Regions from separate parts of the Undibacterium sp. 14-3-2 genome, predicted to be linked through region 1. Evidence: predicted binding sites of a transcription regulator. Region 1 holds the regulator's gene; each other region holds the start of a gene.

Region 1 (3,143 bases):
CCGACATCATAAAAAAAACGGATATCGCCGCCAGCGCAAAATGCTTTTTCACTACTGCTGTGAATGAATACTGCACGGATCGTTGTATCGTCTCGCCATGCCAATAAAGTGGCGGTGAGTGCGCGCACCATCTCCAGTGATAAGGAGTTCAATGCTTTGGGACGGTCGAGAGTGATGTAGCCGATCTGATTTTTAACCGAGGTGATTACGTATTCGCTCATGTAGATACCATTAACATAGTCGTGACAGGGCATTCATTTTATTCCTGTTTGCACATCGTCAGTACGACAAAAATAACAAAAAACAGATAACAAAAAAGGACGCTATTGGCGTCCTTGTTTTGGAGTCCCGTTAAGCGCGGGGTTGGCGATTATGCCGATGCAGGATCGGGGATATGTTTGATCGCATCGCGATCGTGACCCTGGACTTTATCTTTATGTTTTATCACCTGACGATCCAGTTTATCAATCAGTGTGTCAATGGCTGCGTACAAATCATGCGCCAGACTTTCAACATGAATATCTTTACCGCTGATATGCAGGTCAATGTCGGCTTTGTGCCGTTTCTCTTTTTCGCTCAGTTTGTCGACGGTCAGCGTGACGGTAATGTCAATGACCTGATCAAAGTGGCGCCGGATGCGTTCCAGCTTGGTATGTACATATTCACGAATGGCAGGAGTGACTTCGACGTGATGTCCACTGATGGTGAGATTCATACTGTGCTCCTATAGTGATATTACTTGCTATTAACGATAAGCTCATTTCGTTTTTACTGCGTTGAGCTAAATCATATATAGCAATTCAAACCGTGATTACAAGGACGTCTTACAAAGATTTACGCAAACTCACTGGCGGAATTTTCAGGGCTTCACGGTATTTGGCAACGGTCCGTCGGGCTATTACCATGCCCTGTTCGCCCAGCATGTCTGCAATTTTGCTATCAGAGAGTGGGCTTTTCTGGTCTTCTGCTCCTATCAACTGCTTGATGAGTGCACGTATCGCGGTGGAAGATGCTTCACCCCCTGTTTCCGTCGCGACATGGCTGCCGAAAAAATATTTCAACTCAAACATACCATGCGGGGTCAGCATGTATTTCTGGGTCGTTACACGAGAAATAGTGCTCTCGTGTAGACCTAGTGTATCAGCTATTTCGCGCAAAACAAGGGGGCGCATCGCGACTGCACCATGCGTAAAAAAGTTACGTTGTCTTTCAACTATCGCTTGCGATACACGCAAAATAGTATCGAAACGCTGACGCATATTTTTGATCAGCCAGCGTGCTTCCTGTAACTGCGTTCCCAGTCCTGCTTCGCCACGGTTTTGCCGCATGATATTGGCGTACATACTACTGACGCGCAGTTTCGGCATCACATCCTGATTCAGTAAAACCTGCCAGCCATTACCACTTTTTTTGACGATCACATCAGGCACTGCATAGTCCGAACTGCTGGTGGCAAATGTGATGCCGGGACGTGGTTCACACTGTCGTATGACTGCTTGTGCCTCACGTAAATCTTCGTCATCGCAGCCGAATATTTTTTTTAATTTAGTGAAGTCTCGCTGTGCAAATAAAGTCAGCTGAGTCTCCACCACGGCCAGTGCAAGACGACGTGTGACAAAAGGAATTTTTGGCAGACGCCTGATCTGTAGCGCCAGACATTCTGATAAATTTCTGGCACCGACGCCGGGCGGATCGAAACTCTGCAGCATCTTCAGCGCAAACGACAATTCATCTTCTTCAATTAACAATTCTATCGGCAGACCGGCATGAATTTCTTCCAGACTTTCTGTCAGATAGCCGTTGTCATCCAGTGTGTCGATGATCAGTTCCAGCAACGCACGATCACGCGGTTCCCTGAGCGTCAGACGCATCTGTTCGAGCAAGTATTCGCGTAAGCTGATGTGCGCCGCTTCCAGTTGCGGACGTCCCTCATCTTCGTCGCTGTTAGATGCACCGGAAGGCGCGTCGTTAAAACTCCATTCTTCCTCATTGGCGCTGACGCTGTCGTTGACTGGCACATCGGCGTCGGCCGTCGTTTCTTGCGGCGTATTGTTGTCAGCCTGAGCGGCGCTTTCCATGCCTGCATCCGGTGTCGTACTTGTGTTATTGATCGCACCGTCCGCCAGTAAGCGAACCGCATTATCCATAGGATCGTCGACACGCTCCAGCATAGGATTTTCTATCAGCAGTGTTTCCAGCTCCTGATGCAGTTCCAGCGTTGACAGTTGCAACAGCCGTATTGATTGCTGCAGTTGAGGCGTCAGTGCAAGATGCTGTGAAGTACGTAGTTGCAGGCTTTGTTTCATAAGGCGTCCCGTTACATCCGGAAATGTTCTCCGAGATAGACGCGTCGCACGGACTCATTCTGAATGATATCGTCGGGTTTGCCGCTGGCTAATACCGAGCCTTGATTGATGATGTAGGCGTGGTCACAAATGCCCAGTGTCTCACGCACATTATGATCTGTGATTAACACGCCGATGCCGCGTTCTTTGAGGAAGCGGACAATCCGTTGAATCTCAATGACTGCGATAGGATCAACACCGGCAAAAGGTTCATCGAGCAGAACAAAGCGCGGGTTCGTCGCGAGTGCGCGCGCAATCTCAACCCGGCGTCGTTCACCGCCCGATAAAGCAAGCGCCTGACTGTCACGGATTTTTTCTATCTGCAGATCGGTCAGCAAACTATCCAGACGTTGCCGGATTTTTTTCTCAGACAAAAATTTTCCTTCTTTGTCTCTTTGCAGTTCGAGCACGGCGCGGATATTTTCTTCCACCGTCAACTTGCGAAACACCGATGCTTCCTGCGGCAGATACGACAGACCGAGTACGGCGCGCTGATGTATCGGTAAATCAGAAACGTTCGTATCGTCGATATTGATTTCACCGGAATCCGAAGGCACGAGTCCGACGATCATGTAAAAAGAGGTGGTTTTACCTGCACCGTTCGGCCCTAACAAACCGACGACTTCACCGCTTCTCACCAACAGCGAGACATCACGCACCACTTGTCGTGCGCCATAGCGTTTTTGCAGACCTTTGACGGTCAGCGTACTGTCTTTTGATGCCATCTTAATTTGCCTGTTTTTCAGTTCTTGGTTGTATCGTGGTTTTGATGCGACCGCCACCTGAAACTGACTGACC
Region 2 (3,143 bases), 300 kb from region 1:
CAAAATCGATAACATGTTTTTAGAACGAACCAGACCACCGTAGAACAATGCCAGACCTGGCAAGGTCATCAAAATCACCAGCAAGGTAGCAACCAGCATCCATGCGGTGTCGCCTTTATTTGGCACAGGCGCTGCTGCCACCGGTGCGGCATCTGCCGCAGAAGCGACCGCCGCGGCTGGTGCTGCCGCTGGCGCAGCAACCGAAGCAGCTGCAGCTTCCGACACTGCTGGTGCTGATCCACTGGTGGCGACCGCAGATGCGGAAATGGCATCTGCTTTGGCCGGTGCATCGTCAGCCCACGCGACCGCTGTCATTCCTATGGAGGCGAGAAATGCTCCCGCAACCAGCATGCTCTTCAGTACTTTTTTCATATGAACTCCCTAGTGTGCGGATCAGAGTGCGTCGTTGCCGGTTTCACCGGTACGAATACGCACAACCTGTTGCAAGTCATAGACGAAAATCTTGCCGTCACCGATTTTTCCAGTGCGTGCAGCGCTTTCAATCGCTTCAATTGCACGATCCACAATCGCATCGTCCACGGCTGCTTCAATTTTTGTTTTTGGCAGAAAATCGACGACATACTCGGCACCGCGATACAACTCGGTATGCCCTTTCTGACGACCGAAACCTTTCACCTCAGTCACAGTAATTCCTTGCACACCCATTTCTGATAAAGCTTCTCGGACTTCGTCGAGCTTAAACGGTTTAATAATGGCAGTAATCAGTTTCATGTTGTTCTCTCATTTCAGAAAGTTTTTACAGCGGTCAACAACAGGGTAGTTTTACCGGTAAATTTGCCTGCTGGGGTGACATACAGTTTTTTGTCAGCATTAGTACCGACTGCGGCCAGACTGAAATTCACACCAAAGAATTCTTTCGTGACGCCCACTTTCCAGTCGTTATACGAAGACGCCGAATTATTTTTAATCATCTGGCGACCAACATGCAAGTTCAGGGTATAGGCATCCGGTAACTCAATGTTTGCCCCCAGATCAAGGTAGCCGCTGTTTTTGCTATTCACAAAGCCGAACAGATTTGTAACGGAGTGAGAATACTTCGCGTACACAGGGCCAGTGCCGATCTGTCCATAGATTTCAGTCGTGTTCGCATCAACAAAGCCCGGAACCTTATCCAGACCGTTAGAGAGATAAACGTAGGTCAGGACACCGGCGTCGTAGCTGACATCTTTAGTGATTTCGCCTTTCTTACCGGCGTAAATGTCCCACTCAACATCACCGCTGCCACCGGCATCTTTTACCCATTTAATGGTCGATAACCATGTACCGGCGTAAAAACCGCTAGGATTGTGAGTGTAGTCGGCGCCACCTTGTAACGCAGGATCCAGACGTGTCTGCGCGATACCACGATAACGATATTCACTGGCAACACCAACGTTAAAACTCAATTCATTGTCTGGTTTTGGCTCATCTGCGTAAGCGAAACTGCTTAACAATGTTGCGGTCACTGCAGCGGCGAGTACTGATTTTTTCATTATGCTTCCCCTTGTTTATATATAGTAAACATCGATTTGTATAAGAAACTGGACTGAACTCACTTCATCAACCACCGGTACGCAAAGCCAGAAGATCGTTCGTGGCCTTGCAGGAAATGAACTTCGAAAAGTTACGAACGCTTCACTATTAGCAGAAGTCGTGCCAACTGTACTTTTTCACATACAGCCCACCTGTAGTGCAGTCATGGATGTATAACAATCAGGTATAGGAATACAATCAAATGAATACGCTGGTGGGCACATCCACGGCTTTACGCTATGATTTCTGTTTAATAGCGAAGTGGTAAATAAAATACTGGCGCTCCATCTCGCACCGTTTTGACGCGGGATGCGCAATGTGTTTTATGGCTGCACTTTTTTCGCACTAGTAATGTGCAATCGCAAACTCACTTACAAATACAGGCAGGGATATGATGGATAAGCAAAATTTCTTCAGTGATGTACAGGCAAAAATCAGTCAGGCGCTGGAAAACTCTCCTGCCAAAGACATAGAAAAAAACGTCAAAGCCATCATGACACAGGGTTTCTCTAAACTGGATCTGGTAACCCGGGAAGAATTTGATATACAGGCACAAGTACTGGCCAAGACGCGCAGTAAGCTCGAAGCACTGGAAGCGCGTGTCGCGGCTTTAGAAGCGCAGATAACGGAATAACAGGACGTTCCGGATATGTCGCTGGCGGTTCTTAAAAGTCGCGCACTCAATGGGATGGATGCTCCACAAGTGACGGTGGAAGTCCATCTGGCCAACGGTTTGCCTGCTTTTACCATCGTTGGTCTCCCGGAGACAGAAGTAAAAGAGTCCAAGGACCGCGTCAGGGCAGCATTACAAAATGCCCGTTTTGAGTTTCCGGCAAAGAGAATCACCGTTAATCTTGCTCCGGCAGACTTACCAAAAGAATCCGGCCGTTTCGATTTGCCTATCGCCCTTGGCATTCTGGCCGCATCCGGGCAGATACCCGCAGATGCCCTCGCACAATACGAATTCGCTGGCGAGTTATCACTGTCGGGTGAATTACGGCCCATCCGTGGCGCACTGGCGATGACCTTCGCTATCTGCAAAAGCACGGCTGACGGACATACAAAACCCGCATTTATTTTACCCAGAGCGAATGCCGATGAGGCGGCTTTGGTGACGGAAGCGGCCATTTATCCGGCAGATTCATTGCTTCAGGTTTGCGCTCACTTCGCCGCCATTGACGAAGAAAACAAGCTGCAACGGCATCGCCCGCAGGCTGCAATTCAACGTCGCACCTATCCTGATTTTTCCGAAGTCAAAGGTCAGTTACAGGCAAAACGTGCGCTTGAAGTTGCCGCAGCAGGAAATCATTCTGTGCTGATGGTAGGGCCGCCGGGAACGGGTAAATCTATGCTGGCGGCCCGTTTCCCCGGAATACTGCCATCAATGACAGATCAGGAAGCGCTGGAATCAGCCGCAGTACAATCCCTGACTTCGGGTTTCTCTATCGATAAATGGAAATCGCGCCCTTTTCGTGCACCTCACCATACAGCCTCTGCCGTTGCACTGGTTGGCGGCGGTTGGTGCAATTATCGCTATTTAAGAATTTCACAAAATTAATTAAGAATTATTGCTATTTAAGAAAAATTACTTAATTAACAATTTAATACGC
Region 3 (3,143 bases), on a different contig from region 1:
TGAAATTTTTCTTTGAAAACTATAGCCGCGCGCAGAAGGGCGAATGTTATCGGCTCTATGCTCATGACATATTTAAACCTATGCAGCAAGAAGGCTGAACAATAAACCGGGATAAAAATGAAACTGAACAAAAAAGGGTGGAAATTCCACCCTTTTTTTATTAACCACACATTATTAATAACCACACATTATTAATTTTGTTGATGTCCAGCCAATTTCGCAACGAATTTCAACCGAAATCACCAACTGGATTCGCGCTCTGCCGTCGATGAAATTTTATGGATCGACAAATCAGCACCTTCAAATTCCTGCTCAGGATCCAGACGTATGCCCATAGTTTTTTTCAGCAAACCATAAATCGCATAACCACCGGAAAACGCAATCACAATGCCGAGCACGGTACCAAAGACTTGCGATAATAAACTGACGCCGCCCAGTCCACCCAGCATTTTCTGACCAAAAATCCCGGCAGCAATTCCGCCCCACGCCCCGCACAAGCCATGCAAAGGCCAGACGCCGAGCACATCATCCACCTTCCACTTATTTTGCGTCCAGGTAAACATCCAGACAAAAATAGCACCGGCCACACCGCCAGTGATCAACGCCCCCAAAGGATGCATCAGATCAGAGCCGGCGCAAACCGCGACCAGCCCGGCCAGTGGGCCGTTATACACAAAGCCGGGATCATTTTTCCCCATCAGCAAAGCGACCAGCGTACCGCCCACCATCGCCATCAGGGAATTAATCGCCACCAGGCCATTCATCTTATCCAGTGTCTGCGCGCTCATGACGTTGAAGCCGAACCAGCCCACCGTTAATATCCACGCGCCCAGCGCCAGAAAAGGAATACTGGAAGGCGGATGCGCTGAGATCGCACCATTTTTCATATACCGGCCACGACGCGCGCCAAGCAGCAACACCGCAGGCAACGCGACCCATCCGCCAAAAGCGTGCACCACCACAGAACCGGCAAAATCATGAAACTCCTCAGAAAAAGCCGCTTTCAGCCAGTCCTGAATGCCGAAGCGATGATTCCAGGCGATGCCTTCAAACAGAGGATATAAAACACCAACCAGTACCGCAGTCGCAATCAATTGCGGATAAAACTTGGCGCGCTCAGCGATACCACCGGAAATAATCGCCGGTATCGCCGCTGCAAAGGTCAGTAAAAAGAAAAACTTCACCAGCTCAAAACCATTTTTTGCCACCAGCACTTCGGCGCCAGAATAAAACTGGATACCATAAGCGATGCTGTAACCGACAAAGAAATAAGCAATCGTCGATACCGCAAAATCGACAATAATCTTCACCAGCGCATTGACCTGGTTTTTTTTACGCACGGTACCTAACTCCAGAAACGCAAATCCCGCATGCATTGCTAGAATCATGATTGCGCCAAGCAAAATAAACAAAGCATTGGCGCCATCTATTTGTACGTTCATGCTGATACCTCCCCTTAAGTGTGCACTTCTTAATTAGTTTCACACAGATAAAGCAATAAATATTCCAATTTGGTGCAAACATCTTAAGTTATTGAATTTTATGGATAATATCAATTTAACACGCACCATGCACAGGCATTTTGCACTCATAAAAAGCGCTGTTTTAGTGCAATACCAGAAAGGATCACAATGATTCCCTGGTTAGAAGCGGAATCGCCCTTTCCAGACCCGGCGACGGCACTCACCGATCGCGATGGTGCTGCAGGTCTGCTTGCGGCAGGTGCCGATCTGTCGCCGCAGCGCCTTTTGATGGCATACAAACAAGGTATTTTTCCGTGGTTTTCTGAAGGCCAGCCGATATTGTGGTGGTCCACCGACCCGCGCATGGTGCTGCAAACGTCTGACTTCAGAATTTCAGACAGTCTGAAAAAAAGTTTAAAAAAAATCCGTACCGATACCCGCTGGGAAATTCGTTTTGACTCAGCCTTTGAACAAGTCATGCGCGCCTGCGCTGCACCGCGCAAAGATGGCAACGGCACCTGGATTTCCGAAGACATCGTGGCGGGCTACTGCGGCCTGCATCAGCTAGGCTATGCACATTCATCCGAAGTCTGGCTCGATGGTGAGTTAGTCGGCGGTGCTTACGGCGTTTGCATCGGTCGCATGTTTTATGGCGAATCCATGTTTGCGCGGGTATCGAATGCCTCCAAAATTGCGCTGAGTCATCTGGTATTTTTCTTACGTGAACACGGGGTGAAAATGATAGACTGCCAGCAAGAGACAGCGCACCTGGCTTCACTAGGCGCGAAACCTATCGCCCGTGCCGACTTTATCCAATGGATAGCACAGGCAACCACACAACCGATGATCAAGGAATGGCAACCGCTGAGGGCGCTATATCAATGACAGCAAAGTAAATCACCGTGACGCAACTCAACGAACTTCCTTTTGCCAGCATACAGTTTTATGCAACCGCGCCCTACCCTTGCAGCTATCTGGAAGGACTGGAGGCGCGTTCGCAAGTAGCAACGCCGGCGCATCTGATCAATGCAGACACTTATTCAGAATTGGTCAGAAAAGGTTTCCGGCGTAGCGGTATTTTTATTTACCGACCACATTGCGATGCCTGCAATGCCTGCACCCCAGTCAGAGTGCGGGTCGATGAGTTCAACGAAAACCGCAGCCAGCGTCGGGCATGGAAAAAACACGCCAACCTGGTACCGCGCATCACGACACTCACGTATTCACACGAGCAATATGAACTGTATCAGCGCTACCAGAATCAGCGTCATGCTGGCGGCGGCATGGATACAGATAGCCGTGAACAATACGCGCAGTTCCTGTTGCAAAGCCGGGTCAATACACGACTGGTTGAATTCCGCGATGAACACAACGTGCTGAAAATGGTCAGCATCATCGATGTACTGAGCGACGGCTTGTCTTCTGTCTACACGTTTTTTGAACCGGATGAAGCAGCCGCCTCGTATGGCACCTACAACGTCTTGTGGCAAATACGGCAGAGCAAAGAATTAAAACTACCCTACGTTTACCTTGGCTACTGGATTGCCGCCAGCGCCAAGATGGCTTACAAAACCAATTTCAGGCCGCTTGACGCGCTGATGCATGGGCACTGGCAAACGCTGGCGGCGTAATCAGTCTGAGAATCATCTGAAAACAGATCAAAATACGGAAAAACAGCTC
Region 4 (3,143 bases), on a different contig from region 1:
GAACACACCACCACGAGTCAGGAATTCGCGATCTTTATTCAGTGCATCCAAGGCTTCTTCCAGAGACGCGCACACTGTTGGAACCAATGCATCTTCCTCTGGTGGCAAATGGTACAAATCTTTAGAAGCTGCTTCACCTGGGTGAATCTTATTCTGCACACCATCCAGACCTGCCATCATCAGTGCAGAGAAGCACAGATATGGGTTTGCCAGTGGATCTGGGAAGCGCGCCTCAACGCGACGGCCTTTTGGATTCGCAACGTAAGGAATGCGGATAGATGCAGAACGGTTTTTAGCAGAGTAAGCCAGTTTCACCGGTGCTTCGTAGCCTGGAACCAGACGCTTGTAAGAGTTAGTACCTGGATTTGTGATCGCGTTCAGTGCTTTTGCATGTTTGATGATACCGCCGATGTAGTACAGAGCGAAATCAGACAAGCCAGCATAGCCGTCGCCTGCGAACAGGTTTTTGCCATCTTTCCAGATAGATTGATGCACGTGCATACCGGAACCATTATCACCAACGATAGGTTTAGGCATAAAAGTCGCTGTTTTGCCGTAGGTATGAGCCACATTCCAGACAACGTATTTCAGATTTTGAGTCCAGTCAGCGCGCTCTACCAATGTAGAGAATTTTGTACCGATTTCATTTTGACCAGCGCCAGCAACTTCATGGTGATGTACTTCAACTGGAATACCGAGAGATTCCAGAATCAAACACATTTCAGAACGCATATCCTGGAAGCTATCGACTGGCGGAACTGGGAAGTAACCGCCTTTAACTGTAGGGCGATGGCCAGAATTGCCGCCTTCCAGTTTTTCACCTGTAGTCCAGGAAGCTTCTTCAGAATCAATCTTGACGAAGCAACCGGACATGTCGATTTTCCAGCGTACACCATCAAAAATAAAGAATTCTGGTTCAGGACCAAAATAGGCTGTATCGCCGATACCGGAAGATTTCAGATAAGCTTCCGCGCGTTTTGCGATAGAACGTGGATCACGGTCATAACCTTTGCCATCGGAAGGCTCGATGACGTCACATTGCATGAACAATGTGGTTTCTTCCATAAACGGATCGATATTCGCTGTGTTTGGATCTGGCATCAACAACATGTCAGAAGCTTCGATACCTTTCCAGCCCGCAATAGAAGAGCCATCAAATGCATGGCCAGATTCGAATTTATCGATATCGAACGCAGAAACAGGCACAGTCACGTGCTGTTCTTTACCGCGTGTATCAGCAAAACGGAAATCAACGAATTTTACTTCGTTATCTTTTGCCATCTTCAAAACTTCTGCAGCTGTCATTGCCATGTGAAACTCCTCAAGTAGCGCTAAAAATAAATCGGGGATTACTGAGCCTTCGTTCTGCCATCCTGACAAAAGAAACCTGTCGTTAATTTTCTTTCTGCTTAATCATCTGACCGCTCAACTCCGTGGACAATAATAGCAGAAACTATGCCATATTCCAGAATCCGCACAGCATTGGAAAATTATCGCTAACACCTTGTTTTTAAAACGTTTAATCAAAATCAAGAATAAAAAGCTTCTGGCGGTGCACCAAAAAAAACAAAATAAGGATATGAAAAAAATGATCGCACTTTTTAGGTGCAAATGATTGCACCATTAGCGTGCATTGCGGAATAGGTGCGCTATCGGCAGCATAAGCTGTCGCCAAAATTGCGTGCGCTCTCATATGACTACTGATTTGTATGCAAATTATCCATCTCAGACGCAGAGCCTGCTAACAACTGAATTTTATACGCGCCATCAATCAAACCAAACGGAAACGATGCATACACGTGTCGCTTCATGCATAATTCAATGACAAACATCCGACTCAAACTGCCCGCATTGGATTAACTATGTCTAGCAACACTACGCTCACATCTGCCCGACAACGCGCACAGGAACAATCGCTTCCGTATGCCGGAGCGGTCACTCCCATTGAGGCCTTTGAACTATTGCAGTCAAATCCAGATTGCATCCTCGTTGACGTCCGCACCAATGCCGAACGTGATTGGGTTGGTAAGGTCGTGATTCACGACACTCAACATTTTGCAGTGCAGTGGAGCCTGTATCCGGGCGGAGCGCAAAACCCTGATTTCTTACAGCAACTCGCCACCATTACGACGAACAAAAATGCCGTCATTCTTTTTCTGTGTCGTTCAGGTGTGCGCTCACGTCATGCCGCAAAACTCGCCAGCGAATCCGGCTACACCCAGTGCTTTGACATCCTGCAAGGCTTTGAAGGAGACAGAGATGCGCATGGCCACAGAAAAACAGTCGGAGGCTGGTGCGCCAACGATTTACCGTGGCTTGGCGCATGATATTTCAAATACATTAAAAACATACTTCCATCTGCCTCAATACTTTGCTAGAATAGCGAGCTTCGCTGATCTGGCATCGGCGAAAAGCAGGAGAGGTGGATGAGTGGTTTAAGTCACACGCCTGGAAAGCGTGCGTAGGTTTATCCCTACCGGGGGTTCGAATCCCCCCTTCTCCGCCATAATTTAAAGATAAGCCCTTGATTTTCAAGGGCTTTTTCTTTTTTTGCGAAGATCAGTATGCCATCCGGTATGCCATTCCCATTTGGATAGAGTAACACTTCATTGGACATTACCGAACCAATTCAATAATCACTCCAACGAAACCTCGATTCTACTCGCCTCAATTTTGAGCGCGCCCGACCTAAATATACGACTACCGGGCTTTAATCAAACCGCATGCATAGTAAAAATTCTTTATTAAAAAAGCTTGCGTAATCTAGGTGCAATTAATGCTTTTAATTGTGCGAAGAATAACAACTTCGATTATAGTTTTATTTTTGATAGCGAAAAGGCATGTCACCTACAAACCGTCGTGCGCAAATACTTGATCATATTCGACTAGATGATCTGGCGACTAGTGTTAAAAAAAATTCTGATGATCTGGAATACTTATTCAAAACGTACATCAAAGATCAAACTTTCAATGAATTGAAAGTTAGAATTAATCAGGGGATCGAAGATGGTTCATACGGTGCGTATTGGATTAAAGATACAATGTTTTTTATGGGTGACCGAATTGCCGCGGATGATCCTTGCTATACACCACTTCTTTTGTGGATGATTTTCACTATCCTCATCGAGCACGTGATGTTATCC

The links. Region 1 encodes sigma-54, which starts transcription at its own class of promoters, with help from an activator protein. Its sites were predicted from a motif close to TGGCANGNAANCTGCTTT; they were not measured.
Region 2: Undi14_RS01535 (TorF family putative porin) is a predicted target of sigma-54. The motif match lies at 1,642-1,659, and genes of this name have one in related genera.
Region 3: Undi14_RS14715 (ammonium transporter) is a predicted target of sigma-54. The motif match lies at 1,492-1,509, and genes of this name have one in related genera.
Region 4: glnA (type I glutamate--ammonia ligase) is a predicted target of sigma-54. The motif match lies at 1,444-1,461, and genes of this name have one in related genera.

What each region holds. Positions count from the first base shown of each region.
Region 1 covers NZ_JAENGS010000001.1:642,880-646,022, forward strand. The annotation lists gene Undi14_RS02905 (enoyl-CoA hydratase/isomerase family protein) at 1-221, opposite strand, end outside; gene hpf (ribosome hibernation-promoting factor, HPF/YfiA family) at 371-715, opposite strand; gene Undi14_RS02915 (RNA polymerase factor sigma-54) at 825-2,306, opposite strand; gene lptB (LPS export ABC transporter ATP-binding protein) at 2,318-3,070, opposite strand; gene lptA (lipopolysaccharide transport periplasmic protein LptA) at 3,072-3,143, opposite strand, start outside.
Region 2 covers NZ_JAENGS010000001.1:343,452-346,594, reverse strand. The annotation lists gene Undi14_RS01545 (ammonium transporter) at 1-372, opposite strand, end outside; gene Undi14_RS01540 (P-II family nitrogen regulator) at 394-732, opposite strand; gene Undi14_RS01535 (TorF family putative porin) at 747-1,493, opposite strand; gene Undi14_RS01530 (accessory factor UbiK family protein) at 1,928-2,167, shown strand; partial or broken gene Undi14_RS01525 (YifB family Mg chelatase-like AAA ATPase) at 2,183-3,052, shown strand.
Region 3 covers NZ_JAENGS010000006.1:249,047-252,189, forward strand. The annotation lists gene Undi14_RS14710 (NUDIX hydrolase) at 1-98, shown strand, start outside; gene Undi14_RS14715 (ammonium transporter) at 240-1,442, opposite strand; gene aat (leucyl/phenylalanyl-tRNA--protein transferase) at 1,632-2,348, shown strand; gene Undi14_RS14725 (arginyltransferase) at 2,366-3,094, shown strand.
Region 4 covers NZ_JAENGS010000002.1:5,537-8,679, forward strand. The annotation lists gene glnA (type I glutamate--ammonia ligase) at 1-1,311, opposite strand, end outside; gene Undi14_RS04550 (rhodanese-like domain-containing protein) at 1,863-2,327, shown strand; tRNA gene Undi14_RS04555 (tRNA-Ser) at 2,417-2,506, shown strand; gene Undi14_RS04560 (hypothetical protein) at 2,841-3,143, shown strand, end outside.